DNA from 2 places in the Ruminococcus sp. AF17-22AC genome. Region 2 is predicted to be linked to the other one. Evidence: riboswitches for the same ligand, from Rfam matches in the RefSeq annotation. Region 2 holds a riboswitch; the other holds the start of a gene.
The links. Region 2 has a riboswitch for FMN ahead of DWW86_RS13660 (ECF transporter S component). Riboswitches for the same ligand answer to the same signal wherever they lie in the genome.
Positions count from the first base shown of each region.

Region 1: it holds a riboswitch for FMN, as region 2 does, so the genes downstream of both, ribD (bifunctional diaminohydroxyphosphoribosylaminopyrimidine deaminase/5-amino-6-(5-phosphoribosylamino)uracil reductase RibD) here and DWW86_RS13660 (ECF transporter S component) in region 2, are expected to answer to the same signal.

Region 1 covers NZ_QRXT01000014.1:11,257-26,390, forward strand. Annotated here, with positions in the region: gene DWW86_RS15010 (ATP-binding protein) at 1-564, opposite strand, end outside; gene DWW86_RS15015 (GNAT family N-acetyltransferase) at 885-1,328, opposite strand; gene DWW86_RS15020 (helix-turn-helix domain-containing protein) at 1,409-2,407, opposite strand; gene DWW86_RS15025 (hypothetical protein) at 2,557-2,745, opposite strand; gene DWW86_RS15030 (DUF3784 domain-containing protein) at 2,773-3,108, opposite strand; gene DWW86_RS15035 (SdpI family protein) at 3,160-3,537, opposite strand; partial or broken gene DWW86_RS15040 (DUF6061 family protein) at 3,761-3,998, shown strand; gene DWW86_RS15045 (2-hydroxyacid dehydrogenase) at 4,198-5,154, opposite strand; gene DWW86_RS15050 (MATE family efflux transporter) at 5,187-6,530, opposite strand; gene DWW86_RS15055 (Lrp/AsnC family transcriptional regulator) at 6,739-7,197, shown strand; gene DWW86_RS15060 (Fic family protein) at 7,458-7,994, opposite strand; gene DWW86_RS17455 (hypothetical protein) at 8,099-8,305, opposite strand; partial or broken gene DWW86_RS17625 (hypothetical protein) at 8,352-8,534, shown strand; gene DWW86_RS15075 (HAD family hydrolase) at 8,652-9,302, opposite strand; gene ribH (6,7-dimethyl-8-ribityllumazine synthase) at 9,318-9,782, opposite strand; gene DWW86_RS15085 (bifunctional 3,4-dihydroxy-2-butanone-4-phosphate synthase/GTP cyclohydrolase II) at 9,821-11,038, opposite strand; gene ribE (riboflavin synthase) at 11,057-11,710, opposite strand; gene ribD (bifunctional diaminohydroxyphosphoribosylaminopyrimidine deaminase/5-amino-6-(5-phosphoribosylamino)uracil reductase RibD) at 11,692-12,819, opposite strand; FMN riboswitch at 13,096-13,210, opposite strand; gene DWW86_RS15110 (class I SAM-dependent methyltransferase) at 13,581-14,387, opposite strand; gene DWW86_RS15115 (class I SAM-dependent methyltransferase) at 14,412-15,071, opposite strand; partial or broken gene DWW86_RS15120 (ABC transporter ATP-binding protein) at 15,088-15,134, opposite strand, start outside.
Region 2 covers NZ_QRXT01000011.1:17,058-32,191, forward strand. Annotated here, with positions in the region: gene DWW86_RS13605 (response regulator) at 1-1,000, opposite strand, end outside; gene DWW86_RS13610 (hypothetical protein) at 1,318-1,839, shown strand; gene DWW86_RS13615 (metal ABC transporter permease) at 1,971-2,807, opposite strand; gene DWW86_RS13620 (metal ABC transporter ATP-binding protein) at 2,809-3,519, opposite strand; gene DWW86_RS13625 (metal ABC transporter substrate-binding protein) at 3,592-4,599, opposite strand; gene DWW86_RS13630 (Fur family transcriptional regulator) at 4,726-5,184, opposite strand; gene ptsP (phosphoenolpyruvate--protein phosphotransferase) at 5,395-7,023, opposite strand; gene DWW86_RS13640 (HPr family phosphocarrier protein) at 7,084-7,341, opposite strand; gene DWW86_RS13645 (PRD domain-containing protein) at 7,374-8,213, opposite strand; gene DWW86_RS13650 (PTS sugar transporter subunit IIABC) at 8,242-10,410, opposite strand; gene DWW86_RS13655 (NUDIX hydrolase) at 10,710-11,318, opposite strand; gene DWW86_RS13660 (ECF transporter S component) at 11,409-12,044, opposite strand; FMN riboswitch at 12,185-12,333, opposite strand; gene DWW86_RS13665 (hypothetical protein) at 12,630-12,941, opposite strand; gene DWW86_RS13670 (ABC transporter permease) at 13,048-14,028, opposite strand; gene DWW86_RS13675 (ABC transporter permease) at 14,041-15,120, opposite strand; gene DWW86_RS13680 (ABC transporter ATP-binding protein) at 15,113-15,134, opposite strand, start outside.

The sequences.
Region 1 (15,134 bases), on a different contig from region 2:
CTTCAGATAGTCCGCTTTCTGTCGTTCGCTCTGGAAACTTACGATCTGCGGCAATCCTCCGTAGATCATGTAGTCATCCCAGGCATCATCATAATTGCCGTCATAGACAGAATAAAACTCTGCAAAGGAGAGAGGATAGATTCTAATCTCATCACCTCTGCCACGGAACTCGGTCACAATGTCGCTGGACAGGAACTTGGAATTACTTCTGGTGACATACACATCAATATTGCTCATGCGGAGCAGGCTGTTCAGCACTTCCTCAAATTGTGACATAAACTGCACTTCATCAAGAAGCAGATAGTATTTGCCATCGTCTTTCATGGCATCTTTGATGTACTTGAAACACACCTTAGGATCTCTTAGTTCCTCATTTTCAATACCGTCCAATGCAATCTCAATAATATGATCAACATCAACGCCGTTCTCCAGTAAGTATCTCTTAAAGATGGTAAACAGCAAAAAGGATTTGCCACATCTACGAATGCCGGTAATCACCTTTATCATTCCATTATCTTTTCGCTCGATCAGCTGCTGTAGGTAAGCGTCTCTTTTAATCTCCATCGTTATACTCCCCATTTCCGTGCATCTGCACACTTTTTAGTAAAGAGGTTCTATCACAGAATGACCTGAATTTCAATATGTATTCCCATTTTATGTGCATCTACACACTTTTATGTAATGTTGATAAATATATTTTCAGATTTTTTTGATTGCAGTGTCTATAATCGACTACTCCAATCGTTATTATAGGTAAACAACAAAAAGGAGATTCACTCCTGTTGCTAATCTGTTACTGGAAGAAATAAAAAAGATCATCGTTTTACCATAATCGTGAAACGATGACCTTTTTGTGATTTGAACACAGCAAGACAAACTGGAAGTTATAAACATCTTTGCAAATATACCATATCTATTAACTGTACACCACACTCATAAATTGGGTGGTCATAATTGTCCGTAAAGAAATTCGGAATATTGTGAGATCGGACAAATCCGCATTTTTCATAAAACGGTACGGTCAACGGGCTGTCACCTGTTCCAACCTGCAAAATAGAATATTCATCTGCATATTTACTTGCAAGGAAGTCAATCAATGCTTTCCCATAGCCCTGTCCTTGATTCTGAGGATCAACTGCAATATTTTTAATTTCAAGTATTCCATTATCTTCATCAGTAACGACACATTCAGCTTTTACATTACCATCTTCAAGTACATACATAGTACCTTTTTCAAGATAGTGATCAATCATATTTTCCTGCTCATCAGCTAATAACAATAATGCTATAAATTGCTTTTTATTCTCATTCACTTCTCGGATTTTCATATTTATTACTCCGTCAAACTTGAATTTCTGGATGCGTATAATATGCGGAAAATAAACTTAACTCCATCTTAAATATAGTGCTAAGTTTCACTGCCATTCTTTAACACCATTTTCACCACACCAAGCAATGCTGCAAACAAAACACCAGCAACCGGCCATACAATCCATGTAATATCCCAGCTCATCGTCCAGAAGCTCCATGCAAGGTAAATCGCTGTAGTCAAGCACCAATATACACCAGAAAACGTGTCAGTCTTTTTCTTAAACAGTTTTTCTTCTTTTGTATATTCGCCTTCCTGAAGAAGGGTATCGTAACTGCTTTTTACCATCCCAACACGAACCAACAGATTCACTCCTATTGCAAGTATGAATAGCAGTAATCCAACGGAAAGACCACAGTAATAGTCGGACGCTTCCATAGATTCGGCAATAATTGTCGGAATCACTGCCAGTATACAAAGCACTACCCCAACAGCTGTTCCTCTGATAAAAATTGGTTCATAGGAATCTTTTTTTTCTCGTACCATTCCAGATACACCATACTCTGTTTCAAAGCATTCTTTTTCAAAATGTTCCATATGTGATTCACTCATTCCATATGTAATAAACAAAAAGACGGCTGCCGCAACCATTCCAAGCAAAAAAACACATCCAAATACTGTTGCCAGAGATTCCGAAACATGAAATACGCTATCTTCTGCCATTGTCACAAGAACAATCAATAATATTGGACTTAAGATACACATACTTGTTGCATTTGCCACTACTTTGGATCCATTTCTTTTCATGTCAAGAAATTCATTTGCATTCTCCATAGTTATTTTTTTCAACGGTTCTGCATAGCTTTCAGTACTTTCGTGATAGGTGATATTTTCTGCTTTCATTTCATCTTTTAATAGGTAATCTGTACTAACACAAAATAGCTCCGACATCTGTAAAATTCTTTGCAAATCTGGAACAGCTCCTGCACTTTCCCACTTAGATACTGCCTGTCTGGATACGCCCAACTGATTGGCTAGTTCTTCCTGTGACCATCCATTCTTTTTTCTTTCCTCTGTAATCTTATCAGCTAAAATCATTTTTTTCTCCTTTTGCAGATTTTATGAGCTCAATATAACAGTTTTGCTGTTTGCATTCCACCATTTCAGGCTGTAAATCTGTCAACCAGCAGTTGCAAATCACAAAAGAACTCTATGAATTCCGATTTTCCAACAATACAAGCAGGAAATTATTTATCATCTGTATTGTTTTCCTTTTTCTTATGAGTCGAACCCAAGCAAAGAAATGAAGAACCAAGACATAACCATATTATAGCCATAGAACTTTCATTTCCACTCGTAAAGCCAATAGCTGACGCTATGAAAAACAGAACTGATGCAATGTAAAATAAGATTGATTTGTTTATTCCTTTTTTCATAAATAAGCATCTCCTGCAAACAATAATTTATTTTAATAAATATTTTTTAAACGCTTTATGGTTATCAAAGTGGACTTCTCTAAAAAACAGAACTAACCAAATAATATAGGTTGGTATAGCCATATATGGGGTTAAAAAGCAGGATAATGTCGCTCCTGCTAACATTATAACAGTCCATATGAAGCACTGATTTCTTATATCACGAGAGATCTGAGCTTTATCATACATTGCCTGTTCTTCTTTAGAAAATGAATTAAATCCTGAAACAAATTTAGTTGCTTTTTCCTTAAAAATCGCAAATAACACACCTATAATTACAAATGGTATAACCAAAATTATACATGACCAAAATCCTATATTCATAATACATACCTCCTCTTAAAATACCAATTTCTCAGTTTCAAAAACTTGAATTTATCGTCTTGTTCCATTCTTATCAAAATTCTTTTTTAATGCTATTTCTGTTGGGAGAATAGATCCAATTAAAGGAATAAGTTGAACACCACAGATAATTCCTCCTATACTCCCAACACAATCTTCATTTTTTCCAATTACTAAAAGCATGAATATTACTGTTATCGGCAACATAACCATTCCACAGACATACCAAACTTTACCACAATATTTATGAGCAAATTCCCATGTGTCTTTGTTCTTCATAGACATCGAAGTCCGATATCCAAATACTGAATTTATTTCCTTTGGAGCCTTTTTCATAAAATATCTTCCAAAACCAATCATCGTAAATGGAAGAAGCAAATCCATAATCAACATAAAAATCCAAAACCCCATTGTAAACCTCCTTTACTACAACTTTCGATTGAGCTTTCCCTTATTGTTTCCCTTGTGTTATATCGTCCCGCCAGTGTTTACGAACTCTGATAAGGGAAAATACAAGACCAAGAAAATTATGTAAAACAGTATAACACAAAATAAAAGTGACATGGTGAACTGATTGAAATGCTTCTGATTTTTGTAGCAAATAATTGATTGAACGATAAGGAGATAAAATACGATGAGAACAATATTTGCAGAATATAATCCCGGACGAAACAGCATTGATGTTTATATCAGTGCAGGCTATATGCTTCGCATTGACTGCTGGAAAGCAGAAAAGAATTTGAGAACCACACCCGGATCAGATTGTGCATTAAACACACTTGCCATTGATGAACCACTAGAATATGCGAGACTGTATCTTGATGGAAATTTACAGATGTGGGGTAGATGCAGAAGATTCCTTGACATTATAGTAATGTTCAAAAAACGCTGAGAATAATTTCTTCTCAGCGTTTCTGACGACTATTCGGACTTATTTTTTCCAGTAATTCTATTGTTTATGTTATTCCTGCTATATTGGAAGAAGATATCAAAGCACTGACTTATTGATTGTAATTATATTTTTTTCACTCTGCAAACCCGGAAGTTATATCATCACTTTGCTGCCAGATACTATAGACCTGATACAACGTTGATCGGATTCCCTTCCATAAACTGCTTTATATTATCCGCCAGAATAGAAACCAACCGCTGTCTTGTCTCAAGACCTTTCCATCCCATATGTGGCGTCAAAAGGACATGATCCATAGTATAAAGAGGGTTGGTTTCTTCAGGTGGTTCAGTTTCCTGAACATCAAGTCCGGCTCCTGCAATCGTACCATTTTCCAATGCTTCTATAAGAGCAGTCTCATCAATAAGTGCACCTCTTGAAGTATTAATGATAAACGCTGAGGGCTTCATAAGTGATAAAGACTCTTTGTTTATCATATGTTTTGTATTTTCCGTCAATGGGCAGTGCATGGAAACATAATCACTATTCTTGAGTAATTCCTCAAGCGACACATAGCGAATCCCCTTCTCATCCTCTCTCGGTGTCCTGGTATATACAAGTATGTTCATATCCAAAGCCTGTGCGATCTGGATAACTTTCCTGCCAATGTGTCCTGCACCTATAACACCAAGTGTTTTTCCATTTACCTCAACATGCGGAACCTGAAGATTTCTGGTAAAATTGTCATGATTTCCGCATGCCAGCATCTTCATCTGTACCTGCATTGCAGAACTCAGATTCAATATCATCATGATCGCAGTATGTGCCACACGTTCTGTGCTGTATGCCGGGATATTGCAGACTGTAATCCCCTTCTTTCGTGCTGCTTCAAGATCAATATTATTATATCCTGTACCTGCCTCGCAGATCAGTTTAACAGATTCCGGAAATTTCTGTATCATTTCTGCACTCACAGGCATCTCCTTTGTTACAATGATATCTGCACCCTGAATACGCTCTGACAGCTGCTGTTCTGTTGTATCATCATATACTGTAACATCAGAAGATAAAACGGAAAAATCCAGCTTCCCATCAAAATTCATTTTCTTTGCATTCAATACTACACATTTATCGTTCATACTATAAATTTCTCCTTTTAAATTACTTTAGGCTATCGGGATTGCACCTCTTTATCAGTCGGCCATGATCTCCGAAGAGCCACATAGGATATTAAAAAGTTTGCAAACCAACCTGCTGGTACAGCAAGCCAGACAAATACAATGCCAAAACGCGGTGCACAAATCAAAGCAACCGACAGGCGGATCGCCAGATTCACCATATTTGCAATAAGGAACGGGCGCATGATTCCAAGACCACGAAGAACCCCATCGGTTGCCATTTTGATTCCCATAAAGATGAAGAAGTAACCGAGCCATCTCATATAACCCTCGGATACCTGATAAGCCAGGGCAGTTCCATCTTTACCAAGGAATAGTGAGGAAATCTGAGTATGCAATGTTTCAATGACTATAAAAGCAAGAACTGCAAAACATACATCTAACACCAGTGCAGCATGATATCCTTTTTTGATCCGTTCAATTTTCTTTGCACCAAGATTCTGGGAAACATATGGGGAAACCGCATTGCCAATGGATACAAAAATCAATGAAAAAACATTCTCTACCCGCATCGTCGCCGCATACCCCGCAAGTGCCTGTGTACCGAAAGGATTTACAACAGCCTGTACGATCATCATACCGATGGACACTGTAGACTGCTGAAGAACCGAAGGTACAGCAATTTGAAGCATGGAATATAACTCCTGCCTGTCAAACCAGTCAAAGCGACTTTTATATCGACGCATCCGGCTAAGGAAAAGAAAAAGTGAAAACACCGCAGAAATCCCCTGTGCTATAAGAGTCGCAAGGGCTGCACCAAACACACCGAGACCAAGTCCGGCCACCATCCAAAGATCCATAAAAATATTTAAGATTGACGAGAATACCAAGAGTCCCAGTGGGATTTTTGATTCACCAATGGAAGTAAACATGTTGGAAAGAATATTATACATAAACAGAAACGGAAAACCCACAAAATAGACCCGCAGATATAACACTGCATCATTCAGTATATCGCCAGGGGTTTGTAATACCCTCATCATCGAGTTGGAAAAGCAAAAGCCAAAAACACCAAGGACTATGCTTAGAATTAAAAAGCTAAACAAGGACGTTGACACGATGGTCTTCATTTTTCCATACTCCCTGGCACCGAAATAGCGGCTCACGAGCACACCGGCACCGACACCTGCTCCCAGTGCCACACAAATGAAAACATTGGTCAGCGCTGCGCAGGCCCCGACAGCTGCAAGTGCAGAGGAGCCAACAAATTGGCCGACGATGATAGAGTCAGCCATATTGTATATTTGCTGAAAAAAACTGCCCAAAATCATTGGCATTGCAAAAACCGTCAACGCTTTAAGAGGCGTATCTGTGATCAGATATTCATCTTTTGACATTATCATATTCCTCCAAAGCCTTTATAATTTCACTTATTTTTTTCTTCACCAGAATCTATTCCATAGATTCAAAACGCAAGTTTTAAATTACGTTATGAAACAATTATATGTAGTTACAGCTGCTAAGTCAAGCCCACGTTTACTTTCAGCTAAATAAATGATATGATATTTAATATCCGGAAGATATTATTTTACAGGAGGGACACTTATGTACCTGAACGGTTTAGATGAACTGGATCAGAAAATCATCCAGTTGCTTATAGAAAATGCGCGTATTTCTTACTCTGATATCGGTAAAGAAACCGGTATTTCCAGAGTGGCAGTAAAAGCCCGGATTCAGGCTCTGGAGAAACAAGGCATAATTGAAGAATATACAACTATAATAAACCCTCAAAAGATCAGCGGTGCTGTTTCATGCTATTTTGAAATCGAGATAAAACCAGACCATCTGTCGCAGGTGACAGATATATTACATAATAATGATACTGTCACGCAGATTTACCGTGTCACAGGAAGAGACAAGCTGCATGTACATGCCGTTGCTTCATCAAGTGATGAAATGGAACACTTCCTGCACACAGTCATTGATACACTTCCCGGCGTTATCAGCTGCAGCTGCAATACGATCTTATCACGTATTAAAGATATTAAAGGATTACGGCTATAGAAGCCGACATAAAAGGCAATGATTTTTGCTAAGAAAATGCCGGTTTTGACTGGCAAATTTATAAGCTGCTTTCATATTTTTAAACACGGACATAACCAGTAGATGAACCTGCACCAACTTTTGCGATATACCCACTCTTAACCAGATTCGTCAAAGTCCTTTCCACGGTAATTTTGCTTATATCAGGACAAAGCTCCATGATTTCTTTCTTTGTAATTTTGCCAACCTTGTTATCAATAACCGCTTTAATTCTATCAGGCTTAGAAAGACTCCGATGCTTCAAGGAAGCGAGTGCAAAGTTCTTCCATCGCTTCAGCAGTCTGAAATGCGGGAACTGGAATAAAACGTGTCTTCTGATGACCCTCGGCATCTGTTTCTGCAATTACATTATCGGAATTCTTATAACTTCCACCAGCAGATCCCTGTGAATAGGAGTACAGATCTCGATGTAACTGCAAAATAATGTTCGGTCTTGGATCGATATATTCATAGCCTTCGTGAATTGTGGAAAGTACTTCACGATAACCAGCAATTTCCTGCTCAGATCGGTTGCGGGGTTCTGCTTTTTGACTTACCAATTCTTCCAAACGCTTATCGCTTGTAAATATACCTTCGATTCGGTTGGATGCTCCCGTACTCTGAATCAATGCAACTTCTAAGAGTGTTTTCAATTCATCTACATTGGCTTCGAGAAATAATTCCTGTTTGCCTTTATGTTCATGGATGCTGCTAACCATCTGAACAATTTCAGGTGTTAACAATTTTGCAGGACTTACAATAGAATCAAAGTCTCTCATAGGAATCTCCATATACACAATAAATATCCTCATTTTATCCATATATTATATCGTTTTATGAATTGTTTTTTCACTAAATTACACTATTTTTTCACTATTTTTCATTACTTCATCGTTTTCGCCAACGAATTGAGCAACGCCCGCCTCTCTGGATTCAGATTCTTTTTCTCATAAAATGCTTCTTTAAAAAGCTCTGCATTTTTCCTTTGGTCATCATCCGGAATATGAGAGTACGCATCCGTAATCATATTGACCTGTGCATGGCCGGAATCACCCTGTACTGCTTTGATATCAGATAATGGTACACACAAGCACGGAAAACACTTTATGCAAAATCTTCCACAGTAAAATCTATAAATGATCCGCAAAGGCAAAGGAAACCGACAGTTTACCATGTTTGGAATTATGGCAGTTCTTTTAGGAAGTGGAGATGCATTCCATCTGGTTCCCCGTGCAGTAGCGCTTTGTACAACTGGACTTGAGAACTTTACTGTACAGATGGGGTTAGGAAAGTGGATTACCTCTATCACTATGACTATCCTAAAATCATCCCCGCCTCAGAATTTGCAACAAGTTGTTGCAAATTTTCTATATCCTTTTATTTTACAGAAGTACTTATTTTTAACTTTTTTCCTTCAGATTTTTATATTGCAAAAATCATATCACCATCTGCAGTATATCCTCTATATGTTCTGCATAATAATCAGCCCCATTCAGTTCCCCTTTCTCACCATATCCATACAGGCATCCTATAAAAGGGCTTTTGCAGGACCTGGCACATTCCAGATCCTGTCTCCTGTCTCCGACTACCAGATAAGGGCCACTATATTCCCGGATGATTTCCTGCACAATTTCTGTCTTTGGACGGAATCTGTATGATTCACAGTCAAAAAAACGATCAAACCATCGTTCCATCCCAAATTCCTTCCAGTGTGCCTCACGATATGAAGCTTTACAGTTACTTAAGATCACAAGGTGATATCCCCGGTTCTTCAAAGCTGTTAGCATCTCCTCTGCTCCCGGATACCACACTGCCTTATGTTTCCTGATCTGTCTTACCATCAGATCTCCTACCATCCTGCTTGCCTGCTCTTTATAGCTCTGATCCAGTTCCGGCAAAAATGTATTCCACATCTCCTTACTGTTAAGTCCCAGCCAGCCGGCAATTTCCACCGAGCCTATCTCCCGTTCTTCGGTAACCTTCTGTTCTGTCAGCCACTGATAGGTTTCACGAAATGCCGGTTCATAGATTCCAAGGGTATGATGGATCGTTCCATCATAATCGAATATGATCGTTTTTGTCATCATTTATTTTCCTGTCTTTTAGAGCTGCTTCATCAGATTGACCATCTCAATCGCAGATAATGCACAATCATAGCCTTTATTTCCCGCTTTGCTTCCTGCACGCGCAATAGCCTGCTCGATATTTTCAGTCGTGATCACTCCGAATAAAACCGGGATTCCTGTTGCAAGTTCAACCTGTGCGATTCCCTTGGCAGATTCATTACACACCAGATCATAATGTGAAGTATCTCCACGGATGACAGCTCCAACGCAGATAATTGCATCATATTTTCCTGACTGTGCCATCTTCTGTGCTGTAATCGGAATCTCAAATGCTCCCGGTACCCATGCTGCAGTAATGTTCTCTTCTTCTACTCCATGTCTTACCAGTCCGTCGACTGCCCCTCCCAATAATTTATTCACAATAATTTCATTGAATCTCGCTGCCACGATACCAACCTTCATTCCCTCCGGTGCTACTACTTTTCCTTCTACTAAATTGATCTGTCTCATTTTTTCTTCCTCCTGATATTTGCTGTTTTTTATAAATTTATTTCTTTAAAAATATGACCCATCTTTTCCTGCTTCGTCTTCATATACTTCCGGTCATACTTTTGTGCCGGAATCTCCAGAGGTACTCTCTCATTGATCTTCAGTCCGAATTCGCCAAGTCCATAGACTTTATCCGGATTATTTGTCAGTAATCTTAATGATTTCACACCAAGGTCTGACAGTATCTGTGCCCCGACCCAGTACTCTCTGAGATCCGGTGCAAACCCTAACTTCACATTAGCCTCCACAGTATCGTATCCCTGCTCCTGAAGCGCATATGCTTTGATCTTATTGATCAGTCCGATTCCTCGGCCTTCTTGTCTCATATACAGAATGATTCCTCGGCCTTCTGCTTCTACCTGGCGCATCGCTGTCTGCAGCTGCAGGCCACAGTCACATCTGAGCGATCCGAATGCATCCCCTGTCAGACACTCCGAATGTACCCGGCAAAGCACATCCTCACCATCTCCCAGATCACCTTTTACCAGTGCCAGATGATGCTCTCCTGTAATATCATTGATATAACCATACATTTTAAAATCACCGTACTGCGTCGGGAGGTTTGCAACGGCTTCCTCCTTTACATGCTTTTCATGTATTCTTATATAATCCTGCAGATCACGGATCGTAATAAATGTAAGGTTATGCTCTTTTGCCATTTCCCATAGCTGTGATGTACGCATCATAGTTCCATCTTCTTTCATAACTTCACAGCACACGCCGCATTCTTTCAGTCCGGCAAGTCTCATAAGATCTGTTGTTGCCTCTGTATGGCCATTTCGTACCAAAACCCCGCCTTTTCTGGAAATAAGCGGAAACACATGTCCCGGTCTTCTGAAATCCTCCGGTTTTGACTGATCATCCACACACTTCATGATAGTATAGGAGCGCTCTTCCGCAGAGATACCTGTGGTTGTATCTGCGTGATCTACTGCCACGGTAAATGCTGTACTGTGATTGTCCGTGTTCTCCGCAACCATCGGCGGAAAGTTCAATCTCGCCGCAATTTCTGCACTCATCGGTGTACAGATAAGACCCTTTGCATAGGTCGCCATGAAATTAATATTTTCCCTGGTCGCAAACTCTGCCGCACATATCAGATCTCCCTCATTTTCTCTGTCCGGATCATCTGTGACCAGAACTATTTTTCCTTCCTTAAGATCCCTAAGTGCTTCTTCAATTGTGTTGTACTGATAATTTTGTGACATAGTGTATATCCTCCTGTTCTAAAACCCGAATTCTTCAAGAAACTCCATCGTAATTCCGGATTCTTTTTTCTCTTCTTCGTTTTTTCTGATGCCAAGCAGTTTTTCTACGTATTTTCCGATCACATCATTTTCCAGATTAACCAGATCCCCCGGCACCTTTTCCAAAAGAGTGGTTTCTTCTCCTGTATGTGGAATGACCGACACCTGAAAACCAGCTTCATCAACCCTTGCAACTGTCAGGCTGATCCCATCAATACAGACGGATCCTTTTTCCACGATCAGATGCAAAATCTGTGGCGATGTCTCAATTGATACCCAGATGGCATTTTCTTCCCGGAGCATGGAACGTATCACGCCAGTCCCATCAATATGGCCGCTTACTATGTGTCCCCCGAACCTGCCGTCTGCAGCCATTGCACGTTCCAGGTTTACCTGGCTTCCGGCCTTGCAGCTGCCAAGACTGCTTCTTCTGATCGTCTCTGCCATCACATCGGCAGTAAATCCGTCCGGCTGAATCGACGTAACTGTCAGACACACACCATTCACAGCGATACTGTCACCGATCCTTGTCCCTTCCAGGACTTTCCGGGCTTTCACTGCCAGAATCCCTGATTCCCCTGTCAGCTGTATATAACGGACTTTTCCTTTCTCTTCTACGATTCCTGTAAACATGATTCCTCCTGTTTTTTATCACACACCTGACATTTTATCCGGATATCCTCACCGATCTGACAGATATCTGTATATTTCAGTTCCACTGCTTCAGACGGCAGTTCAACTCCAATACCCTCTACCGGTGTCTTCCCAGCCACACCGCCAAACAGCTTTGGTGCCACAAAAGCCTGTACTTCCTTTACAATTCCAGCTCGCAGTGCACTGTCATTTAACGTACCTCCTCCCTCCAGGAGGATGCTGTCAATGCCTCTGTTTCCAAGATCTGCCATCAGCTTCTTAAGGTCTATCTGATTCTTTTCGTCGGGACAGTAAATGGTTTCAACTCCCATGGTATGTAATATTTTTATTTTCTCTTTTGCATTTTTCTGTTCTGCATAAGCCACGATCGTCCGGTACTTTTCCGCACTTTTTACAATCTGACTGCCCGGCGGGATCCTGAGCTTACTGTCACACACAATCCTGACAGGACTTTTCCAGCCTTCTACCCGGACGTTTAACATCGGATCATCTGTAAGCACAGTTCCAATACCAGCCATGATTCCCATGTACTGATGCCGCATATGCTGTACTTCTTTTCGTGCAGATTCTCCGGTGATCCATTTTGATGCTCCTGTTTTCGTTGCGATCTTCCCATCCAGTGTCATGGCATACTTCATTACCACATAAGGGGTCTTCGTAGTAATATAATGGAAAAACACCGGGTTCAGCTGATCACATTCTTCTCTCATAAAATCTTCAACTACTGTTACACCGGCTTCCCTTAACATCTGTACACCTTTTCCTGCCACTTTCGGATTCGGATCTCTGGAACCGATCACCACTTTTCTGATCTTCTGTTCAATGATCGCTTCCGTACATGGAGGTGTTTTACCATGATGACAGCAAGGCTCCAACGTGACATAAATCACCGCACCTTCTGCTGATTCTGTAAGAGAAGCAATTGCATTACGTTCCGCGTGAAGTTCTCCATACTTTTTATGATAGCCTTCCCCGATGATCTTTCCGTCTTTTACGATCACTGCCCCTACCATAGGATTTGGATTCGTCCAGCCTTCTCCTTTTTTGGCCAGTTGAATAGCCCGAAGCATATATTCCTGATCCGTCATTTCTATTCCTTCTTTCTTATTCCTGTTCTTTGCCTGGGCTACGCCGAGGCTTTTAAACATGTGCAATCGGATTCACAGACAAGTGAATGGTATAGTTATTTCGAAAACGATGTACCAGATACAAAAAAAGCCTGCAGAAATATCTGCAGGGTGGAATTGATCTGTTACATATGATTGATAAATGAATGTCTGATTTTCCTATATAAAAAGCTCTGAAATGGATCACCATCTCAGAGCTCTGATACTACATTCATTCATACAAAAAATCAACTGTACTATCATCTTCTTCCATCCAGACTGTACTGTCGGCCCCGGAATCTCACCGGATCATGCCTCTCGGCTCGCGGGCTTTACCGCCGGTAGGGAATCTCACCCTGCCCTGAAGATATCTTTTTGTTTATTTTAATACTTTATTTGTTGTTTGTAAAGCAGAATTTTTATTTTACTTAGTTTACTGATGGAGATAGAATATCCATATACACAATAAATATCCTCATTTTATCCATATATTATATCGTTTTATGGATTGTTTTTTCATTAAAATTACACTATTTTTTCACTATTTTTCATTACTTCATCGTTTTCGCCAATGAATTGAGCAATGCCCACATCTCTGGATTAGCCAATACTTTTGCCAAAAGTTCCCATAGTGCATTATCTTTTAATTTTGCACGCTGGTGATAGAAGGCGGCTTTTGATGGTGTTTCATCAGTGCGTCCGAAAAAATGATAAAGTTCTCTCTCTCTGATATTGTATATCCACTATAGTTTTAGATGTATCATCTTTACCATCTTGAATTGATCAGAAACTGTCATACTGACCTTTGTGGATAGCTTTAAGTCATTTTTAGGGATGTAACGATAGTATGGTTCCTCCGCAATCACCTTCACATTACCCCCGATCTTTGCTGCCAGTTCTTCCGCTGAATCCACATAAAAGAACATTTGTGCATCGGCATGGCCGACCTGTTTCATATATTTTTTCTTCATCATGGTCATTCCTCTTTTGTTCACCGTATCAAAAACAACTTCCATATTTCCAAATTGCCCAATCATACGCAGAAGGGCAATGACCTTATGTTCCTCAAAATAATGAAATAACCCGCCTGCAGTAACGAGAATAGGAGCATCAAGTACATCATTGCGAACTTTTTTGATCCAATCCTTTGCAAAGGCATCCCCGGAAATATATAATTCCCTCTCTGGTTCGGGAAGAAGTCCCCGCCGGTATTCGATCACATGAGGCAGATCCATGGCATACCAGTGTGTCTTTCCGTTATCACATCGGTGATAGGTTGTTTCCAGACCACAGCCCAACTGGACAATCACACCGTCCGGTCTGCATTCCAGAAAAGTCCGAATAATCCGATCCATATTAGCAGACCGGGAAGCAGAGGCCAAAAGGGTATACTGGCTCTGCATATTCTGTTTAATCAAGTCTGAAGGCAGCTTCTTTTTCAATTCCAATGCTTTTTTATCATATAAAATTTGCGGGTAATGCTCACTAGCATAAATTCTTCCCAGCATAGGGACGAACAGTGTATCCTCCACGACTCCTAACTTGGACATAGCCAAACCTCCTGTTTTGATACATTACTTTCTGCCGACAAGCAACCGGGAAGACCCTAGCATCATCATGGCAGCCCGACGGTGGGAGCCAAAAGCTTCCTGTGCGATATCAACGAGTCGTACTTCCTCATACCCCATATCCCGCAGTTTCTGCGCAAAACCTTCCATGTCACCGTACATCTTTTGTTTCATATCATCGTTAAGTGCAAAGACGCCGCCTTTTTTCAATACCCGCAGGCTTTCCAGCAGCAGTTTCTGCATATCAGCACCCATAACATTGTGATAGACATAGTTGCTGATGACTACATCAAAACTCTCATCAGGAAAATCCAGCTGCTTCGCATCACCGTGCTGAAATACACAGCGGGAAGCCACGCCCTCACTGGCAGCATTCTTCTCGCAGAGTGCTTTGCTGTAATTGTACACAGCGCCCCAGTGATCAACACCGATCACTTTTGCTTTCGGCCATGTCAGAGCTGAACGGATTGTCAATGCTCCGGAGCCGCAGCCTACTTCCAGAATCTTCCCCTCGCCGTCATAGTCCAGATGAGAAAGAACGACTCGATGAACCTGTTCCATGATTCCGCCAATGATGTAAAAGACAGGGTTGGACATCCGGCTTCCATAGTCTTCTCCGTGGGTACCAAGTCGGATATTTTCCTGCTTACAATGGTTCTTGTTCATTACATTTCCTCCTTCTTTACCCAAGTTTCCAATTCTGGCTTTCTGTCTGCAGTTTTACCATAT
Region 2 (15,134 bases):
ACAGCTCCCGCATCGTGCTTCCCTCAAAATCACTGGAAAGCGCGTATCCCGCCGCATAGCTGATTGGCATCTCCGGATGCTGTCTGGAATACTCAGCCGACTGCTCGCGGATCTTCTTAAGACACTCACGCACTCCTGCATGATCCAGTCCCTTCAAGACAGCAATAAATTCATCACCGCCGTCACGTCCTGCAAAAAATTCATCCGGAACTGCCTTTCGGAGCTGTATCGCAAATGAACAGATGTACTCGTCTCCCTTATCATGACCAAGTGTATTGTTGATCGTTCGGAGATTATTCATGTCAAATACACACATGGCAACCTGTTCTCCATCCGGAATCGGATTTGGATCGTTGAGGATCTCCTCACATTTGTTTTTGTTCGGAAGTCCGGTCGCCTCGTCGAAGTATACCTTTTTCTGTAAGACTTTATTCTGGGCAGCAAAACGGACCGCTTTGATAAGTTCTGCACCGATGATCAGCACCAGCCCGAGGATATCCACTATAACAACTTTTTCGAGGTAATCCAGCGCCGTTGCCTTACGCTGTGAATATTCCTCAGAAAGCCCGACTGCCTCATCACAAATCTGAAAAAAACGCTCACTTTTTTCGATAATATCTGTATTTTCGTATCCCTTTTCACGGACAAGAAGTATCTCATCCCGAAGCTCTTCAAAATATCCTGCCAGTTCGTCCATTTTGCTCTGAAACTTCTGATCATCCAGACGGATAAAATTAAGCTCATCACTGCCATTTCGAAGTCCTTCTATATAAGAAGAAATCTTCTGATACATTTTGTCCTGCGGTGTCCCTGAAATTTCAAATTTTACCATTTGCTGCGTGCCACCGCGCACCAGCCCCGCATAATTTACAACTCGCGCAGTTCCCTGAATCTTGCCTACCATGGACATAATCGCAAAAAACAATACGATCAAAATGGTCGTCAGTACCATCATTGCCGCACGCAAGAAGAAAGTCTGCTTTTTTCCTTTTTTCTTCATTCTGTACCCATCCTGCCAGTATACAATTATTGCTTCCTGCAACTGATCCACAATTAATTTGCAGTTCATTTCTCATTTTCACACTTATGTTCATTATAGCCGATTTATCTTCTTTTCTCAACCTCGTCCTGCCTGTCGCTGCATACTCTATTTGACTACAAAAATCCACAGCTTTTTAGTATCTGCAGCTTCAAAATCTGCATATATATTTTATATAATTTTCATCCTCTTTTACGGCTTTTTCATTGCTTTTTGCACAACGACCTTTTATAATAAAAATTATCAATTACCACATAAATTTTTATGGAGGGAACATTATGAACGAAGAACTTTTTAACGAAGCAGCGAAATCAAACGTCCTGACAAAGAAGCTGATTGATCAGCTTCAGGAAAGCATGACCTACAGCAGTATCTCCTTTATCAACTGGACTATTGAGGTTCTGACACTGATCAAAAATCGCCTGGAGCGCGGTGACCGGATCACAGATGAAGTATCCGGAAAAGTTTATACCGCAAAAACCTTCCAGAAATTTGTAAAAGAGAATTTCTCTTCCTACATCACCAGCCAGGTTTTTAAAGAAGTGGTAAAACCGGAGAAAATCTACTTCTCACTGAAGGCGTGCGACGGCGGCTACAGCCTGATTGCCGCTGATTCCGACAGTGAAAAAACTTATGCCTGGATCTCCAGCCTGAGCAAACGTTTCTCTCTTGTTGAGATGATCGCAACCGGTATCGTTTATGTCAAAGATATACGTACCGATACATATCAGCCGTTTATTTCCGGCAATGGCAAATACTGCCGCTATGACAAAGAAAAAGGAATTCTTGTAGAGATCTGATCTCCACAGGAATTCCTGCTGTAAATCAATATTTACAAAATATAATCTCAGTCGGAGTCTGAACCCTGGCTGAGATATTTTAATTTCAGAATTTTCATATCCCCGATAAAATTCTCGGATTATCCTTTCTTCTACCTTCCCATAATTCTTCCGATTCCATAGGAAACAAGAAATACGGCAATGTCCACTGCTACGATCGTAGAGCCAACCGGTGTTCCGGCAAGAATGGAAATCAGAATTCCCGCTGTTGCGCTAAGTACGGACATCACTGCCGCACTGACCGTAACGGAGCGGAAGGATTTAAAAAGTCTCATTGCGGACAGCGCCGGAAAGATCACAAGCGCTGAAATCAGAAGCGAACCGACCAGATTCATTGCAAGTACAATGATCACTGCGATCACAACCGCGATCAGCAGATTGTATGCATTGGCTCTCGTCCCCGTTGCTCTCGCAAAATTCTCATCAAATGTCACTGCGAAAATCTTATTGTAAAACAGAATAAAAATCGCTACAACCACGATGGAAAGAATCGCACACAGCCATACTTCGCCTTTTGTCAGGGTCAGAATAGAAGTCGAACCAAACAGCGTACTGCAGACATCCCCTGAGATATTTGGGCTTGTCGAAAAAAGGTTCATCAGAAGATAACCGATTGCAAGCGCTCCGACGGAAATCATCGCGATTGCCGCATCACCTTTGATCCTGGTATTCTGTCCGGCACGAAGAAGAAAAATCGCACATACTACCGTCACCGGAAGAATAAACAGCATATTGTTTGTAATATTTAAGACAGATGCAATCGCCATCGCACCAAATGCCACATGAGAAAGTCCGTCACCGATAAAGGAAAATCGTTTCAGTACCAGCGTCACACCAAGAAGCGAGGAACAGAGCGCGATCAGAACACCGACGATCAGTGCATACCGAACGAACGGATACTGAAAATACATATGAAGTGTTTCAAACATCTTACTCGTCCTCTCCTTCCTGTCCGGTAAATGCTTTGCCCAGACTGCTCTGCAGATACTGTTTCTTCGTTCCGAAGAAGCAGTGTTCTCCGATATGAAGAATATGTGTCGCATATTTAACTGCCGCTGCAATATCATGTGAGATCATGATGATCGTAATTCCGTCTTTTTTATTCAGGTCTTTGATCAACTGATACATTTCTGCGGTCACACGTGGATCCAGACCGGACACCGGCTCATCGAGAAGCAGGATTTTCTGTGCAGCACAAAGCGCTCTTGCAAGAAGAACTCTCTGCTGCTGTCCGCCAGAAAGCTCACGGTAACAATGATCTGCAAGATCCTGAATCATCATTTTTTCCATTGCTTTCTGTGCGACCATTTTTTCTTCTTTATTATAGAAAGGACGCCATCCGCACCGGCTCTGACACCCGGAAAGCACGATTTCACGGACAGATGCCGGAAAGTCTCTCTGTACCAGTGTCTGCTGCGGCAGATAACCGATCTCGTTTTTCTTTAATCCATCACCAATCTCAATGCTTCCGCTGATCGGCGGCTGCAAATGAAGTAATGTTTTCATCAAAGTAGACTTACCGGAACCGTTTTCACCGACGATGCAGAGGTAATCACCTGCATCAATGGAGAAATTCAAATCTTCCTGAATTGCCCGGTTGTCATATCCCAGTGTAAGATTTTTGCATGTAAGCTGTGCCATTCTTGTCCCTCCTGTCATAGACAGTTTGTTATTTCAAACGGACAGATTTTTGTCCCCTGTCCGATCATTCTCTTAGTTCAGTGCCTTCTTCAGAGTTCCCAGATTGTCTTCCATCACGGAAAGATACGTTGCTCCATCTGCAATTTCTTCTGATGTGATCGACTGCATGGAATTAAGCTGTAAGATCTTCTGATCTTTTGCTTTGGTATTCTCAATAACAGTCTGTGCAATCCGGTCATCGGATTTTTCCATCGTCAGCACACTCTTAACTCCAAGTTCATCCACTTTTCCTGCAAGAAAAGTAACTGTCTTAAAGCTTGCCTCAGATTCTGCGGAACATCCGGAAAATGCTGCATAATACTCCATACCATAATCATCTACCAGATAGCGGAATGGAAAACGATCCGCAAAGATCAGTGTTTTCTGCTTCGCACTGTCGACTTTTTCCTGATATTCTTCGTCCAGCGCAGAAAGTTTTTCTTTGTAAGTTTCTGCGTTGGACTGATAGATTTCTTTATTCTCCGGATCCATTTCTTCAAGAGTTTCCGCAATCGCATCGCAGATCACTTCGGCATTTCTCATAGACGTCCAGACATGCTCGTCATATTCCTTTTCTTCCTCATCTTCATGATCATGGTCGTGGTCGTGATCACTTTCCTGCATGCCCTCAACTGTTTCCTCTTCTTTGATCGAATCACCAAGGACTTCCATCAGATTGATGGTCTTCATATCTTTGTTCTGCGCGGATTCCAGAGCATCCTCGATCCACTGGTCAGATTCACCGCCTACATAGATCAGAAGGTCACAGCTTGAAACCTTCATAATATCCTTGACTGCCGGCTGAAAGCTGTGGAGATCCGTACCGTTATCAAGGAGCATAGTCAGGTTCACGTCATCTGCCCGGTCACCCAAAATGACTCTTGTCCAGTCATACTCCGGAAAAATGGTTGTTACAATGTTCAGTTTTTTGTCTGTTTCTTCTGTCGTCTTTGCTTCCGCTGTGTGTATTCCGGCAAAAGGAATACTGATGCTCATCACGCCCAGCAGAATTGCCAGCGAACCCATGATCCATTTTTTCATTTTCTGCTCTCTTTCTTCTATTTTTTACTTTATTGGAACATTACGGAGTAATTTCCTATAAAGTAAAGACACTTCTGCTGAATCGAATCAGCAGGTACAAATCTATCTACATACCATTCTGTCACATTATCGTGCTTTCATATGTACAGTCTCTGATGCTTCATCTTCCACACTTCTGCACTCTTCACAGATACCATAAAAAACAGTCCTGCACGGATCCATCCGAAATCCGTGGCTGTCCATCAGATGCTGCTCCAGTTTAACCACATCCTCGCAGTGAAGATGAATCAGTTTTCCACATTTTTCACATTTGCAGTGAAAACAGGAGGTCTTGTGGCAATGTTCCTCTGCCCCGAGATATTCAAAACAGGCACTGCTCGTTCCATCTACGTTGTACTTCGCAACCATCCCCTGCTCTACCATCTTTTCAAGGTTGCGGTAGACAGTCGTTGTCCCAATCGTAATCCCCTGCCCTTTAAAAAAGCAACAGACATCTGCAACCGTTACATGTGTCCCTTCTACGGTCTGCAGATAGGACAGGATCTGTTTCATCTGCTTTGTCTGATAAGGCGCTTTCGTTCCCATAATATCTTCCTTCCACCGGAGTTTCCGGCAAATAAATCTACATTTTATACTTTATACAAATTGAAAACCGTTTTCATATTATAGCACATTCTGATTTCGTGTCAATATGAAAACGGTTTTCATTTTACTGTTTTTCAAAAAAATCTGCCCGACACAAGAATGCTTATACACACTTTCATATCGGACAGATATTATTTATCCACTATATTCTTATTCTTCCACTTTCATCTCTCTTACGATCTTACGAAGCTTCAGAACCATGGACGGTGCTACGGAAAGCTCATCCAGTCCCATGCGTACAAACTGCTCTGTCAGAGTCGGATCTGCACCGAGTTCTCCACAGATACCTGCCCATTTGCCACACTTATGCGCATTGTCCACAACCATCTGGATCATGCGGAGAAGTGCCTCATGATGCGGGTTATAAAACTCGTCGAGTTTTTCATTCTGACGGTCGATCGCCAGAGTATACTGTGTCAGATCGTTGGTTCCGATACTGAAGAAATCAACCATCTCTGCAAGTCTGTCACTGATGATCGCTGCTGCCGGAGTTTCGATCATGATTCCCTGTTCCGGAATCTTATACTGAATTTCCTGTGCTTTCAGTTCTTCTTCCACTTCTGCAACGATCTCGTAGATACGTTTTACTTCTTCTGTAGAAGTGATCATCGGATACATGATAGAAAGATTTCCATATACAGCGGCACGGAGAAGTGCACGAAGCTGTGTCTTAAAAATCTCCGGCTGTTTCAGACAGATACGGATCGCACGGTAACCCATTGCAGGGTTGTCTTCATTTCCGAGGTTAAAATAATCTACCTGCTTGTCAGCTCCAATATCCAGTGTACGGATGATAACTTTCTTTCCTGCCATCATCTGCACTGCCTGCTTGTATGCCTGGAACTGTTCTTCCTCTGTCGGGAAATCATTTCTTCCGAGATACAGGAATTCACTTCGGAACAGTCCGATTCCGCCGGCATCGTTTTCCATTACATAACCGATATCGCCAACACTTCCGATATTTGCATAGATATTAATCTTACGGCCATCCGGAGTAATGCTTTCTTTGCCTTTGAGTTCCTGAAGAAGTTTCAGTTTTTCTTCTTCTTCCTGCATTCTGGCTTCAGTCTGTGCTTTGAGTTCTTCATCCGGCTCAAAAGTCACTTTTCCCCCAAAACCATCTACAACAGCAGTCATTCCGGTCTGAAGTTCTTCGAGATCCATCTTCACACCGATCAGTGCCGGAATGTTCATCATACGTGCAAGGATTGCGGTATGAGAGTTTGTAGAACCATGAACTGTTACAAATGCAAGGATCTTGTCCTTATCCATCTGTACAGTCTCACTCGGGCTTAAATCATCTGCAACGATCACAGACGGTTCGATCGAGCTTAAATCCACATCTCCCTGACCACTTAAGTTGCGGACAAGACGCTCGGAAATGTCCTTAATGTCCGCGGAACGTGCTTTCATATAATCATCATCCATGGAAGCAAACATTTCTGCAAAATTGTCGCCGGTAACTGCAACCGCATACTCGGCATTGACCTGTTCGGTGCGGATCATATTCTGGATTGCTTCCAGATAGTCCTCATCCTCCAGCATCATCTGATGTACTTCGAAGATTGCCGCACTGGCTTCTCCGACTTCTTTGACCGCTTTGTCGTAGAGTTTCTGAAGCTGCTCCTGAGAAGCTTTCAGTGCCACGTCCACACGGGCTGCCTCTGCCTCTGCATCTTCGATTCTGGTACGTTTTACCTGATAATCATTTTTCTTAAGAACCACAACCGGTCCCATTGCGATTCCCTTATATACAGATTTTCCCTGAAAACACTGCATTTCTTATTTCCTCCCTGAATTCACATCTGCAAATAAAGTAAATATGAGTATTCCGGTGAATTATAAGTTGTTTTCAAAGAATTCCTTCAGTGATGCAACTGCTGCATCTTCATCAGCGCCGTCTGCTGATACTGTTACAGTATCACCCTGTTTTACACCAAGGGACATCAGCATCATAAGCTGTGTCAGTTTCTTAGTTTTTCCATCTTTTGTGATGGTGCATTCAGACTCGAATTTTTTGGCTTCTTTTACAAGAAGTCCTGCCGGTCTTGCGTGGATTCCCAGTTCGTCTTTGATTGTGTACTCGAATGTTTTCATAATTTTATCTCCTTTTATATTATATTTTATTTTTACTCATTCACATTGGTCTCAAGCATTCTCTCAAGATGCATGGCGAGGTATCCGATCTCTATATCCGGTACCGGAAGTTTCAGACTTTTTTCCATCTGACGACAGATACGTTCTGCTGCCATATACGGTCCCGGAAACTTCACAGACATATATTCATTCAGATTCATTTTGAGTTTCTCGCCATGAATCGCTCTTGCAACCATGTATCGTACATGGTTCATCAGACGATTATAGCCGAGAGACATGACATCGATGGAATTTCCTGTTTCCTTCTCGACCAGAGAAATACATTCACGGACAGTCCTTGCAATCTCCATTGCCTGCGAGACATTTTCGTCTACAACTGCGGCATGTACATGAAGTGCAATATATCCGATCTCATGGTCATCGATCTCTATCTGCAGTTTTTCCTTAAGAAGCTCCCGGATACAGGATGCCACCTTATATTCTTTATAAAACATGACACGGATGTCATCTGTCAGAGGATTGCTGATCTGCTCACCATTCTGCACACGGCGGATTGCAAAATCAAGGTGATCTGCCATGGTAAAAAGTATCGTGCGGTCTACTTTTTCGAATTCTTTTTCTGCCCGACTCAACACTTCATTCGCAAGCTCGAGACAGAGCGGCGAAACGGATTTGATGATATCCTTGGCGTCACCTCTCTCCGTCATCTCCTTCAGAGAATAAACCTTTGCTTCTGCGGCAGCCGACACGGTCTGTCCGACCTTTTTGCCAAAAGCCACACCTTTTCCCATAACCAGACATTCCTGATTATTTTCGTCCGAAATTCCCATAAAGGAATTGTGATTTAAAATCTTTGCTATCCTGTACAACATCCGTATCTTTTCCCCATCCGGGCGGTTCTTACTGAAGAACCTCGATCTCGAAAAGTGGCTCTCCGGCTTTGACCTGACCCTCATTCAACAGATGGATTCTCTGGTTATCCTCCAGTTCTGTACAAAGAACAGGAGAAACAATAGAAGGTGCATTTTTGCTCAGATAGTCGAGATCCAGTTTCAGCATCGGATCTCCCTTCTTCACTTCCTGACCACTTTCTACCAGTGCCTCAAATCCCTCACCATTTAATTTAACAGTATCAATTCCAACATGAATCAGCAGACTGATTCCGGATTCTGTTACAAATCCAATTGCATGTCTGGTATCAAAGACAAAGGCAACTTCTCCATCTTCCGGAGCGCGTACATACGGATCTTCCGGTGTAACCACTGCGCCGTCACCCATCATTTTCTGGGCAAAAGCCTCATCCGGTGCAGTTGCAAGATCTGCTGCCACACCTGTGATCGGGCTTGAGATCACAATGCGGTCAACGACTTTGCGCGCAGCTTCTTCCTTCTGTTCACTTTCCGGTACTGTCTCAGAAGTTTCTGCCGGTGTTTCCAGAGTGTCCGGTGCTGTTTCCAGATAGTCTTCAAGATTTGATTTGATCACAGTTACATTCGGTCCGTAAATGACCTGCACACCAAGTCCCTTGTGTACGACGCCGGATGCACCTGTTGCCTTTAAGATACCATCATTTACCAAAGATGCATCCTTCACTGTGCAGCGAAGACGTGTTGCACAGCAGTCTACATCGTTGATGTTTTTCTTACCGCCAAGGCCTCGTGTGATTGCCTCGCTGACAGGATCTGAAAGCATCTCTCCGCCCTCGCCGTTCTGTGCTTCTCTGCGGGCATTTACATCAGCCTTTGTATAAAGCTTGATTTCTACATCATCATCTTCACGACCAGGAGTTTTGAAATTGAACTTTTTGATCATGAATTTGAAAATGAAATAATATAAGAAGAAATAAATAATACCAACCGGGATAACTCTTATCCAGCTTGTCTTTGCATTTCCCTGAAGAATACCAAACAGGAAGAAGTCGAGGAGACCGCCGGAGAAAGTCAGTCCTACGGCAATATTCAGCATATGTGCGATCATGTATGCCGTACCTGCCAGAACAACCTGAACAGCAAACAGTGCCGGAGCCACGAAAAGGAAGGAAAATTCCAGCGGCTCGGTAATTCCGGTTGCCATACATGCAAGTGCTGCAGACAGAAGAAGACCGCCTGCTGCTTTTTTCTTCTCAGGTTTTGCACACTGATACATAGCAAGTGCCGCACCCGGAAGACCGAAGATCATAAAAATAAACTCTCCGGAGAAGTATCTTGTCGCATCTGCGCTGAAATGTGCAATATTTGCAGAGTCAGCAAGCTGCGCAAAGAAAATATTCTGACCGCCCTGTACCATCTGTCCTGCTACTTCCATCGTACCGCCAACGGCTGTCTGCCAGAATGGCATATAGAATACGTGGTGCAGACCGAACGGAATCAGTGCACGTTTGATCAGACCAAAAATCAGTGTTCCCACATAGCCGGAGCCTGTTACCAGACCGCCCAGAGCGTAAATTCCGGTCTGAACTACCGGCCATACAAAGTAAAGAAGGATTCCGACAAACATATACACGATCGTGGAAATGATCGGTACGAAACGGGTTCCTCCAAAGAATGACAGCGCATTCGGAAGCTGTATCTTGTAGAATCTGTTATGCAGGGCTGCAACTCCCAGACCTACGATAATACCGCCAAACACACCCATCTGTAAGGACTGAATACCGCAGACAGAAGTAATCGTTCCTTCCAGAACGTTTTCTGCGATCTCGCCATTATCAAGGATCTGTCCTGTGATCGTCAGCATCGCATTGATTGCTGTATTCATTACAAAAAATGCAATTACTGAGGACAAAGCTGCAACTTCTTTTTCTTTTTGTGCCATACCAATGGCAACACCAACTGCAAAGATCAGCGGAAGGTTATTAAATACTGCACTTCCTACACTGTTCATGATCACAAGCAGGGAATGAAGCAGCGTTCCGTCGCCCAGGATCTTTGTCAGTCCGTATGTCTCGATCGTCGTTGCATTTGTGAAAGAACTTCCGATACCAAGAAGAAGTCCGGCTACCGGAAGGATCGCGATCGGGAGCATAAAGCTTCTTCCTACTCGCTGTAAAACACTAAAAATCTTGTCTTTCATTTGAGACTCTCCTTCTGTATATTTTTCCAGAAGTGAGTACATATAAAAGCGCTTTTTAACCGGTTTTTGTACAAAAAAAGACACTAATATACATAAACACTCCTTGTTATGTATAGTTAATGCCTCCTAAATCGAGTTACACACTACAACCAAACAAAATATAACATGGTCATTGAGTTTTTGTCAACCCGCTCTTTTTGTAATTTTATAGTTTTTATGATGTTTTTTTATACCTTTTAGGCATCAGTATATTTCGACTGCAATCCGAAATTTTCACCGGTATAATATGCAGTCTGGCCTCAGTCTTCGAGGAATGCAAATGGTTCTTCATCTTTGAGAAAATGCATCAGCATATATGCACACATGATTGCCACTCGCTCTTCTTTGAGGATTCGTTTTACTTCATTGCGGTCTGCCAGGACGACTTCAATTTCTTCTGTATCTTCCTGTGCTTCCTTGCTGATCTCACCGCTTGCATATCCATAAACTGTCGCGCATGATTCGTCAGTCATACCAACCGTTGTAAAGTATGGTTTTTCAAATGCCGGATTGACTTTCAGAGGTTCGAATTTCAGTCCGGTTTCTTCATACATCTCACGGACAGCCCCCTCATGAAAATCTTCGTTCGACTCGACAAGCCCTGCCGGGAATTCATAGATGTAGTCCCCGAGTGTGTAGCGATACTGGCGCACCAGAACGACTTTGTCTCTTTTTTCTCCGTAAATGCTGTAGATAATTACACCGTCCGGATCATTACGCCCGGTCTTAAGTTTCAATGAAGGTACATCATTTGCCCTGGATGCCACATAATAGGATACCGGAGTGTTGTGTACGCTGGTAGCATCTACATGATACAGATTGACAAAACGATTGTCGGTCATTTTTTCCACATTATGAATCTTTCCCATAAGGTTTCCTCTTTTCTGCATGAAGTATACCATACATCTTTTTAAAACAGCCTGCAGCCATATAAAGATACGGTCTGCAGGCTGACATGATCAGTCTCCTTTAAGGATAACACGGATTCTCTTATAAATAAAGAATACGATTACGGAAGTGAGGGTGTATTTAAATAAGTTAAACGGAACGATGATCAGTACCACAAATCCAAGAAGGCTGTGTACGGAAGAATTGACTGCAGCTCCCATTTCAATAAATGCTTCGATCGGCATTCCAAATGCTTTGCCATATGCCGGAAGAAGTACAAAGGCATTCATCAGGCAGGCTGCGGCTGTTGTAAGGAGCGTTCCTGCTGCCATTCCGAGTACAGCATGTTTACGACTCTTTGTGTGATGCAGTCTGTAGATCAGTCCTGCCGGTACCACAAATGCACATCCGAAAATGAAGTTTGCAAAATCACCAACTCCTGCTGTTACTGTCCCCATTGTTACAAGGTGTACCAGAACCTTTACAACTTCAATCAGAATACCTGCTACAGGTCCCATGGCAAATGTCCCAACCAGTACCGGAATCTCTGAGAAATCCAACTGGTAAAAAGATGGTGCCAGGAACGGGATCGGAAACTCAATATTCATTAATACTCCTGCCAGCGCGCCCAGCATTGCGATCTGTGTGATCGTTCTGGTGCGGCTTCTTTCCATTACGTTTCCATTTCTTAAAACCTGTTCACTCATACTTGTCTCTCCTTTGAATTGTTCTTTTTTTAAAAGAAAATTCTACGTTATGCCTTAGAAAGGTTCTGTTGGTTGGCTTTCTCATGCATAAAAAATCCCCGGAGACTTCTTCCCGGGGTATTGAGCACGTATGAATTATTCGTGTTCTTCTCTCATCCAGACTTTACTGTCGGTTCCGGAATTCTGACTTATGATCAGTCACCGGATCAGCCGCCTTACGCGGGTCGCGGACTTTACCGCCGGTAGGGAATTCTGATTTGTATTCAGTCACCCTGCCCCGAAGAATTTTCTTTTACATGACTGTATTATATATCTAACTTTATAAGAATGCAATATAAAATTGGAAAATATAGTGTGAAATGTGACGGAAGGACGGCTGGCTGTTAAACATATCGGACTCAGAAACGGCTTCATCGCCCAGAAATACTAAGGCTATATCCTGTCTGCTAAAACCATGAAGAAAAAGCACAAAACTCGCCTATCGGCTCAAACAATGTGCTTTTTCTCCATAACGCATCCAGTATGCACCCAAGTATTTCTAAGGACTCTTGCAGATGTTTCTGAATCCGATATGTTTATAGCCAGCTACTCCCTTTCTGCATATTTCTGTCGTTCATCTTCCATTTTATATTGCAATGGTGCCCACCGGGGGCGCCCCGCGGCTCCCGACTTCACCCGCGGCAGCGCCGCTATCTCAGATAAAGTACGGTAAAGGGCGGAAATAAAAAACTCCGGCTGAAGATTTTCGTGAAGGTTCTCCGGTACGATCTCGCCTGAAGAACTTCGCGAAGATTCCTGATCGTACAGGTTTTTGCGTTGATACAGAAAATGCTGCTGTCTGAGCGTCAGCGAGTTCAGCATTTTCCGTATCGTTTTTAGCAAAGTTCTGTACATCATGGAATCTCAGAAGTTCTGAACTGAGTCGTATCCGGAGAAACCTTCATCGAAAATCCCACCGAAGTTTTCTCAATAATTATCCCACGTTACCGGGAATCCTTTATCCTTATCGTTCCTCTCTGAAATACGGTAATCCCAATGCCGCCGGCGGCTGATGTTCCTTCTTCTTTCGGAAACTTGTAAACACAAGTACAATGATCGTTACCACATACGGCAGTGCCTTGAATACTTCCTGCATGCTTCGTCCCAGTCCCGGGATATACAGATACAGAATATAAAGTGCTCCGAAAAGGAATGCACCCCAGATTGCATTCAACGGTTTCCACAGTGCAAAGATTACCAGCGCAACAGCAAGCCATCCGCGGTCACCGAATCCATTGTCTGTCCATGTTCCACCGGAATATTCCATTACGAAATAGAGTCCGCCAAGACCTGCAAGACCTGCGCCGATACACGTAGACAAATATTTATATTTGATAACATTGATACCTGCTGCATCCGCAGTTCCCGGATTTTCCCCAATTGCACGAAGGTTCAGTCCCGCTCTTGTTTTAAATAAGAAGAAAGACAGTACAACCGCTGCAATCACACAAAGATATGTCATAAAACCATAATTAAATAAAATATCACCGATCACCGGAATCTTTGAAAGTCCCGGAATTTTGGCTGTATAGGCACTTCCGGTCACTTTTACGGAAATCTGTCCGACACCACCTGCAAGTTTGGAAATTGAACCACCGAAGAAGTTACCAAACCCTGTACCAAAGATGGTCAGTGCAAGACCGGTTACATTCTGATTTACACGAAGCGTGATCGTCAGGATACTGTAGATCAGACCTCCGATCATAGCGCATGCAAATGCGCATACAAAAGAAATCAGTACACCTATAAAAGCATTTGGATCCGGATTGTCTTTTTCATAAAGAAAAGCTCCCATCAGTCCGGCAATACCGCCCATATACATAATTCCCGGAATACCAAGATTCAGGTTGCCGGATTTTTCTGTCATAATCTCCCCAAGCGCACCATACAGAATACAGATGCCCTGGACAATAGCTTTTTGAATAAAAATTATCAGTACACTCATTGCATCTACCTCCTATTTTTTCGCACGCTTAACTCTGTAATTGATAAAGAATTCTGCACCGATCAAGAAAAACAGAATGATACCGAGGATAACATCGGATGCATTCTCATTCAAACCATACTGTGTTGCAATCTGTACCGCACCCTGATTCATAAATACAATACCGAAAGAAACAGCTACCATAATAAAAGTATTAAATTTGGAAAGCCATGCAACAATGATTGCCGTAAATCCACGACCGCCAGCTGTCGCAGTGGAAATTGTATGACTTGCACCACTGACAATAACAAATCCGGCAATACCACAGATTGCACCGGAGATTGCCATAGTACGGATAATGACTTTCTTTACATGGATACCTGCATATTTTGCAGTGTTTTCGCTCTCTCCGACTACTGCGATCTCATAACCCTGTTTGCAGTATTTCAGATAGATAAACATACCGACAGTCAAGATCAGAACAATAAGTACATTCCATCCATATTTCTGACCAAACAGCTCCGGAAGCCATCCGGCCTGGGTTGTCTGGTTGATAATACCAACCGTGTTGGAACCTTTGGGATTCTCCCAGAAAACGATGCAGTATGTAACAACCTGCATGGCAACATAGTTCAGCATCAGGGTAAACAGAGTTTCATTTGTATTCCAGTATGCTTTGAACACTGCCGGGATCATTCCCCAGATCATACCACCAAGCGCACTTGCAACAAACATCACGATCAGAAGCACTACCGGAGACATTTTATCCCCTGCATAAATCATCACTGCTGCAGAACATGCTCCACCAATCAGAATCTGACCTTCTGCACCGATATTCCAGAATTTCATTTTGAATGCCGGTGCCAGACCGATTGCGATACACAGAAGCACCATCGTATCACGGATCGTCTGCCAGATACGGCGCTCGGAACCCATTGCTCCGTCCCAGATTGCCTTATATACATCCACTGGATTCATTTTGACCAGTGCTACGATTACTGCTCCACACACAATCAGTGCAAGAATCAGTGCTATAAAGCGAATCAGAAGTCTTTCCTGCCATCCGGCCTTATTTCTTCTTTTGCTTACCTGTAAGAAAGGTTCTTTATTCATTGACAGCCCCTCCT